One region of the Thermoanaerobacterium xylanolyticum LX-11 genome, then DNA from elsewhere that is predicted to be linked to it. Evidence: riboswitches for the same ligand, from Rfam matches in the RefSeq annotation. Region 1 holds a riboswitch; the other holds the start of a gene.
What was found. A riboswitch is a leader RNA that binds a small molecule or an ion and turns the genes downstream of it on or off. The one in region 1 is predicted to bind magnesium.

Region 1 (4,447 bases):
GCTGTAAAAAGCGTATAAAATTCTGGCGCTTCATCAAGCCTTTTGTCTATGCCTGCTTCAAAGCCAAATGCTTCACAGATGTAAAATGCCGTGGCCACTGGAAGTATAGCGGCGGAAAAGATAGATGCTATAAAAAGCCCAAATGCGAATACGCCTGATGCCAGCTCACCAGCCAGCGGCTTTAAAGCCATGGCTGCATCCTTTGCCTCATTTATTTTTATGCCATTCACATTGAGAGTCGATGCACAGGCAACTATTATGAAAAAAGCTACGACAACTGTTGCGATACAACCTATCACAACGTCCCAGATTGTGTACTTATAATCATCTATCTTTATGCCCTTTTCTATAACAGATGATTGCATGTAAAATTGCATCCAAGGAGCTATCGTAGTACCTACAATTCCTATTACCATACTTAAATAATCTGTTTTAAATGACATGGTGGGTTTTATAAGGGACTCACCTACAGCCTTCCAATCTGGATGTGACAGAAGGGCTGATATGACGTATGACAACAAAAAAACGCTAAATATCAAAAACACTTTTTCCGCTACAGTATAATTACCTTTAACGATCAAAAGCCATACCGCTAAAGCAGCCAATGGTACCATTATATACTTGCTTATGCCGAAGATTTCCATGCTGCCTGCCACACCGGCAAACTCCGTAGCAGTATTTCCAATATCTGCAATAAGCAGTCCGAGAAAGATGAAGAACGTCACTCTTACGCCGAAGTTTTCCCTTATAAGATCTGCCAACCCTTTTCCTGTCACGACGCCCATCCTGGCGTTCATCTCCTGAATGACGATTAAGACGATAAATGACGGTATCAATGTCCAAAGCAGTTTATATCCATAGGTAGCACCTGCCACAGAATACGTGGTTATGCCACCTGCATCATTGTCGACACTTCCTGTGATTATACCAGGCCCCAAAATTGACAAAAATATCAATAAATTAGTCAAAAAAGTTTTCCTCTTTGTCACTTCCCACTACCTCCTTGCAAATGTCTTTCCACTTCTCATAAGTTCGTATATTATATCATTTATAAGGACAGTGCCTAATAGCTTCATATCTTCATCTACAACAGGAATCGCTACCAAATTGTACTTCGTCACTGTCTTTATGAGGGATTTTATTGAATCCATATCACGAGCATAGATGATGTCTTTATTCATAATTTCATTTAATGGGGTGTTAGGCTCTGAAATCACCAAATCTCTAAGTGTAACCGCACCTAAAAGCCTGTTTGACTCATCAACTATATAGATGTAATAAATGATATCTTCGTCTGGTTTTAAAAGCCTAAGCTCCCGTATTGCCTCCTCAACGGAAAGCGTATTTTCAAATGCCACAAAGTCAGTCGTCATCAAGCTACCAACAGCGTACTCAGGGTACTCCATCAGCTCCCTGACTTCCAACGACGCATTGTTCTCCATCTCATTTAAGAGCTCTTCCACTTTTTCTTCATTCAGATCGTCAAGTATGTCTGCAACTTCATCTGCAGGCATTTCTTCCAAGATGTCCGCAGCTTTAGAAACAGGCAGCTCGTTTAATATGCTTCTTTGAGTATCTGTCTCCATTTCTTCCAGCACATCTGCAGCTCTTCCATGCTCTAAACTGGAAAATATATCTATACCGGCCTTTAAATCCAGATCTTCTATGATGTCCGCAAGGTCAGAAGGGTGAAGTGTTGCCAATTTATGATACGTCTTTGACAACATTATGTTTTCTCTTGAGCGAGTAATCGTCTCTATATCTTCCCAAAGTATAAATTTACTGGATATTGTTTTACCAAATCTCTTTAAAATCTTCTTTAAAGGCTTTGCAAAGCCAAGTCGTCTCAATATGCCTTCAATGCCTATATCGACAGCAATCGCAAACAAGCCTTTATCTAAAAGCGCCAACCTTATGTCATTGACTCTTACTACTTTTCTTCCATTTACGTCGATAATCTGCTTATCTAAGACATTTTTCGACAAGTACAAAATATCTTTAAGGTTATGTGCCTCTACTGGATTAGTGCACATAAGTTCGTACTGCCCAAATTTTTTCGTTATCTTTATGTTTTCCCACTTGTACTCTTTGACGCCAGACTTCGTCTTTACCAACATGGATATTGCAATCGGATGCGTCAACGCCGTTGAAACTCCAATATCCTTAAGCTTACCTAAGATCTCACCGTTTTTAAGCAATATCTTATTGCCTAAAATCCTGCTTAAATAAAGGCTTAAAATTGGCATTTCACTACCTCCTTTTCTAAGGGAGGAGTTTTAAGGTAAGATAGACTCCTCCCTCATATTCTTTTTTGAATTATTAAATTTTATTCGCTTATGACTATAAGGGCCAGAGTCCATCATTACCACCTGCCTTTAAAAAATTTAAGCCTTTTACAAAACGTAAAAGGCTCTAATCTCAACACACTCGTTGGGTTTTAGCACTATGCGGCATAGGTAGTACCGGCTGAATTAGATTAAACCTTGTAACGGTAGAATCTGTTGACCCATTGGCATCTCTCGATGTTTCCGGGCATCAGCATGTATCCGCATAGGAGCCTCACTTAACGAACTTTATTCAATTGCATATAAATTATAACACACATTGAATATAACTACAACAAATTTATGACAAATTTTTTAATGCATTTACATCTTTTATTACTATAGCATGTCTTTCAAGCTTTATGACACCTTCTTTGTCTAACTGGCTTAAGATTCTTGTCATATTTTCTCGAGACGTGCCTACCATGTTAGCAAGATCTTGTCTATTTAGGTTTAATTCTATTGCTATCCCATCTTTGCCTTGTATGCCTTTTTCTCGGGCAAACGTCAAAAGAATAGAAACCGTCCTGCCGAGAGAATCTTTAAGCGCTAAGTTCTCTATTATGACCGCCACATTTTGGAGTCTTTTTGCCATGAGTTTTATTATGCCTAAGGCTACTTCATTGTTGCTCAATATCAAATTTTCTATGTCTTTATTTTTAAGCACAATAATCTTTGAATCCTCTATGGCCTCTGCAGTGGCTGGATACTTACCACCTATAAACAGAAGGGATTCAGCAAAAATATCTCCATCCTCCATTATTCTTATTATATGTTCTTTTCCCTGTTGTGATATTTTAGATATCTTGACTTTGCCTTTTTTTACAAAATAAATGGCGTCACCTTCATCACCTTCGTAAAAAATGACGGTGTTTTTTTTGTACTCCTTCACCAAAGCTATTTTACTGATCTCAAATAGAGATTTCTCACTTAAGACATTGAAGTACGGTATCTTTCTTAAATAATCGTAATCACCCATAAAAATACCCTCTTGACTACTCTGTCCTGTATTTATCTATGCTTACAAATTTCGTGTACTGGCCCATCCACAGAAGCTCTATGGTACCTGTAGGACCGTTTCTGTGCTTTGCTATGATAAGCTCTGCGATGTTTTTCTTTTCAGAATCCTTGTTGTAATAATCATCTCTGTAAAGAAACATGACTATATCAGCGTCCTGCTCAATTGCACCTGACTCTCTTAAATCGCTTAAAATTGGCCTGTGATCGGATCTGGCTTCAGGTGCGCGAGATAACTGCGAAAGTGTTATTATAGGAACTTGCAGTTCCCTTGCAAGGCCTTTTAATGACCTTGATATTTCAGAAACCTCCTGCTGACGGCTTTCCGAGTTTCCCCTTCCTTGCATAAGCTGCAAATAATCTATTAACACTAAAGACAAGCCCTTCTCCAGCTTCAGTCTTCGACACTTTGCCCTTATGTCCATGACTGATATACCCGGTGTATCATCAATGTATATTGGGGCTGTGGAAAGAGGAGCCATTGCAGCAGCAAGCCTTGGCCAGTCGTCGTCATCTAAATTTCCCGTCCTAAGCTTTTGACTGTCTATGTTTGCCGTAGAGCATATTAGCCTACTTACAAGCTGCTCTTTAGACATCTCAAGACTGAATATGGCGACGGGTTTTTTAAGTGCCAATGCAGCATTTTCCGCAATATTTAATGCAAACGACGTTTTGCCCATAGATGGCCTTGCAGCAAGAAGTATAAAATCAGACGGCTGAAAACCAGACGTCTTTAAGTCTAAATCAGGAAAGCCAGATGGTACCCCGGTAAGATGTCCTTTATTTTTATAAAGATTTTCTATGTTGTAAAATGTGTCCATCAACACATCTTTAATAGGATAAAAATTTTCGGTATTTCTGCCTTGTGCTATGTCGAATATTTTCTGCTCAGCCGTATCCAACACATCGTGAAGATCTCCACCCTCATAGCTTAACTCCATTATCTCTGATGATGCTTGGATGAGACGCCTCAAAGTCGCTTTCTCTCTAATCATCTTTGCGTAATACGACACGTTTGCAGTAGTTACTATGCTGGATGACAAATTTGTTATGTAGTCAAGCCCGCCTACAGCCTCCAGCATATTTTGCCTTCTCAGCTCATCAAC
Region 2 (4,447 bases), 830 kb from region 1:
AAAGGCTGCATTGGTAAAAATGGTAAAAACGAACTAGCAACTAATACCGAAAACATATTCCCAAAGTTAGAACTCGCAGTAATTGATATATACTTCATTATATTGCCAAAAATTTTTCTTCCTTCTACTACTCCATTTTCCAAAACAAGTAAATCTTTTTCCAATAGTATTATATCAGCAGTATCTTTAGCAATATCGACAGCATTATCAACCGATATAGCAACATCTGCTACATGCATTGCTGGAGCATCATTTATTCCATCTCCCATAAATCCTACCACATGTCCATTTTCTCTAAGTATTTTTACAATCCGTGCTTTATGCTCCGGTGTAAGTTTTGCAAAAATTGTGGTCTTTTCAACGAGTTCTTTTAATGTGTTATCATCCATTTTATCTAACTGTGATCCTAATAAAATATTCTGAATGTCTAGACCTACCTTCTTAGCTATAGCTACTGTTACTCCATCATTATCACCAGTCAAAATTTTAAGATTTATCCCATAATCTTTTAATGTTCTTACAACCTCTTCAACATTATCTTTTGGAGGATCAAAAAAAGCCAAATATCCAATTAACACCATATCTGATTCATCATCTGAAGAAAAAACTCCTTCCACAGGCGGGTTCGTCTTCTGTGCAACAGCGATAACCCTCAATCCTTCACTATTAAACTTATTAACTGTATCCAAAATCTCTTTTCGCAGTTCTTCTGTGAGAGGTATAACTTCTCCATGATATTCAGCAAATTTACTGATAGAAAGCATCTCTTCTACAGCACCCTTTGTGATTAGCTGTGTTTTTCCGTTTCTGTCTTTCACAACAACGCTCATTCTACGCCTCGTAAAGTCAAACGGTATTTCATCAACTTTTTCATAGTTACTTTGTATCCATGAAAATTCCTCTCCTACATGATTTAAAATAGCACGATCCATAACATTTTTTAAACCAGTTTGAAAATAACTATTTATATAAGCATGCCGTAATACACGTGAATCTTCATTACCATGTACATCCATGTATTTTTCAAGCACAATCTTGTTCTTTGTTAGTGTTCCTGTTTTATCGGTACAGAGTACATCCATTGCTCCAAAATTCTGCATCGAACTCAAGCGTTTAACTATCGTTTTTTTCTTACTCATAGCAACTGCACCTTTTGCAAGATTCGTGGTTACTATCATAGGCAACATCTCTGGAGTTAGACCAACTGCAACTGACAATCCAAACAGAAAAGCTTCAAGCCAATTACCCTTTGTAAATCCATTTATAAAGAATACGACTGGAACCATTATTGCCATAAATCTTATCAAAATCCAGCTTACTGAATTTACACCTTTTTCAAAACTCGTTGCTTCCCTTTTTGAAGTCAAAGTTTTTGAGAGAGCTCCAAAATAAGTAGAATCGCCTGTTGCTATAACTACACATGTTGCTGTTCCACTAACAATATTACTGCCCATAAAAGCAAGATTATTACGATCCAAAGGATTTTTAATGTCTTTTAAACTCTTACTTTGCAATAAATTGTCAAATTTTTCAACTGGTTCTGATTCTCCTGTCAAAACAGCCTGATCTATGAATAAGTCTTTTGTTTTTATAACTCTTACATCAGCAGGAACTATATCTCCAGCCGCTAAATGAACAATATCACCGGGTACAAGATCTGATATAGGAATTTCTTTTCTGCCAGTATCTTTTCTCTCTACAAGTGTAGTTAATTTAACAAGGGCCTTCAATTCCTCTGATGCTTTCTCTGAACGCCATTCTTGTACAAAACGTAATATACCACTTATTAATACCATTATGCTTATTATTATTACACTGCTTGGATCTCTATCAGTTGGAGAAACAAGTAAAACATCAGTAAAAAGAGAAACAACAGCTAAAACCATCAAAACGACATTAAATGGATTGACAAAAGCAGTAAAAAGTTTGTGTAATACAGTTTCTTTTTTTCCTGTTGCTATTTCATTTGATCCAAATATTTCTTTTTTGACTTTTACATCATCCTCGTTTAAACCACTAATCGACGTGTCTAAAGTTTTCAACAATTCATCAATATTCATATCACTGTATTTTAAAAACTGTTCTGACGTATTTGTCTTTTGAGTGTTTATGATACCAATATTTTTAAACATCATTATCCCTCCTAAAATCCATTATCTATTATTAGCCGAACATTCAAAGTAATAAAAAGTAAATATATTACTACTTAGATGATGAGTAAGACAACTAAGGAAATTGCATAATTCAAAAATCAAACATAATATAACAATTGTTATAATTATAAATAAACCCCAAATATTGATACATTTTGATAAGAAAATTAATTATGAAATTCGCTCAATTAAGAATGTAATCTTATGGGAAAAATAAGAGGGATATGTGATTTGTATAAAAATCCATTTAAACACTTAGGTGAAAAGAATGGATTTTTAAAACCAAAAATAATCTTAGCCTCAATTGCAAAGCACATATATACTTATTTTCCCCATCAGTACTACTGCCAGTATCCATTCTTCTCACCTCCATTATTTTTAAAAATAAAAAAAACTTTCAACTCAACGATGAAAGATTAATAAACTACTTATCTTCGTTGAGTTTTAGCACTATACAGCTTTGGATAACTCCAGCTGCGTTAAGTAAAACCTTAAATCGGTAATACTTGTTAACCCATTGGCATCTCTCGATGTTTCCGGGCAGCAGCATATATCTGTATAGGAGCCTCACCTAACATAAGTTATTCAAATTTTCTTTCTAAAGTATATATCTTTTGTTCTATAATGTCAATACTTTTTTATAACACTACTTTGATTAAGGTGTCAAAAGTATTTTTTCATCCATGGCAAACTAAAAATATGGTAAAATAGAAATATAAAAAAAAAGAAATAGAAGGAGCGATACATAGCCATGGCATTCAAACCAAACGAATATCAACAAATCACAATGGATGACAGATTCTTAAACTTGGATGAAAGGACAAGAAAGTTTGTTTTAAACTCATGGGCAAAAGGCTTTGCTGATATCATATTTCCAGCAATCAATGAAAAACGCTTTTCCGTATTGTACAGTGACAATCCCGTTTCCCGTCCAAACAGTCCTGTAAACGCAATAATTGGAGCCCTAATACTAAAAGAAATGTTTAATCTTACAGATGATGAACTATTAGCAAGCATACTATGTGATGTCCGTTTTCAATACGCCCTTCACACTACAAGTTTCAAAAGTCAACCTTTCAGTGATAGGACTTTTAGCCGTTTCCGTGAAAGGCTATATCTTTACAATCTGGAAACAGGAAGAGACCTTCTTCATGAAGAAATGGAAGCCATGGCAAACGTATTTGTAAAATACTTTGATATAAATCCATCAGTAAAAAGAATGGACAGCATTATGGTATCATCCAGTTGCAAAAAAATGTCCAGATTAGAAATACTATACACATGCGTAGCAAATATGGTCAAGGCAGTATACAAAACAGGAGAATATGAGCATCTCAAAAACATGGAACATTACCTAGACGAAGACGATAGAAATAAAACAATCTATCATAGAAAAAACGAAGAAATAACAAAAAGACTTCAAGAAATAATTGAAGATGCCTATACACTAACAAAAGAATTAGGAGAAGCATACGCTGAATTACCAGAATGTCAGCTATTACAGCGTGTGCTAAAAGAACAAACAAAAATAACAGAAGAAGGCAAGATAGTACCAGTAGAAAAAGAAAAAATAAGCCCAGATAGTCTCCAAAACCCAAGCGATCCAGATGCAACATATCGCAAAAAAGCAGGAAAAGACCATAAAGGCTATGTAGCTAACATAGTAGAAACAATAGACGAAAAAGGCTCCATAATAACCGGCTATGACTATGATGTAAACACACACAGCGATAGCAGCTTTTGCAAAGAAACGATAGAAAAGCTTGGGAAACAAGAAAAAGAAATAACAATAATAGCAGATGGAGCTTACAGCAGCATTGAAAACATAGAACTAGCAGATAAAAATAATATCGAACTAATAACAACAGCCCTTATAGGAAAATTACCAGAAGAAATACAAAGTGAATTTGAATTAAATGAAGTAACGCATGAAGTAGTCAAATGTCCAAGAGGAGAAAAACCATATAAAACAAGATACTATGAAAAAAGTGGATTATATAGAGCATCCTTCAATAAAAAAACATGTGAACATTGTCCACTAAGAGAAAAATGTAGAGCTAAGCTACAAAAGAAATCAGCGTATGTATTGATAACAGCAAAAACAATACAAAGAGCAAGCTACTTAAAAAAGATGTCAACAGAAAAATATAGTGTACTTCAAAAGATAAGAAATGGAGTAGAGGGTATACCATCAATACTAAGACGTAAATCTCATGTAGATGTGATACCTGTAAGGGGATTAGTGCGCTCAAAAATCTGGTTTTCATTCAAAATAGGAGCCATAAATGCAAAAA

Region 2: linked by a shared signal. The riboswitch ahead of mgtA (magnesium-translocating P-type ATPase) and the one ahead of THEXY_RS12005 (magnesium transporter) in region 1 are both predicted to bind magnesium.

The regions. Positions count from the first base shown of each region.
Region 1 is NC_015555.1:2,505,530-2,509,976, forward strand. It holds gene THEXY_RS12000 (Nramp family divalent metal transporter) at 1-989, opposite strand, end outside; gene THEXY_RS12005 (magnesium transporter) at 996-2,246, opposite strand; M-box (ykoK) riboswitch at 2,416-2,578, opposite strand; gene THEXY_RS12010 (Crp/Fnr family transcriptional regulator) at 2,626-3,303, opposite strand; gene dnaB (replicative DNA helicase) at 3,320-4,447, opposite strand, start outside.
Region 2 is NC_015555.1:796,501-800,947, reverse strand. It holds gene mgtA (magnesium-translocating P-type ATPase) at 1-2,132, opposite strand, end outside; gene THEXY_RS12505 (hypothetical protein) at 2,358-2,573, shown strand; M-box (ykoK) riboswitch at 2,576-2,739, opposite strand; gene THEXY_RS03905 (transposase) at 2,905-4,447, shown strand, end outside.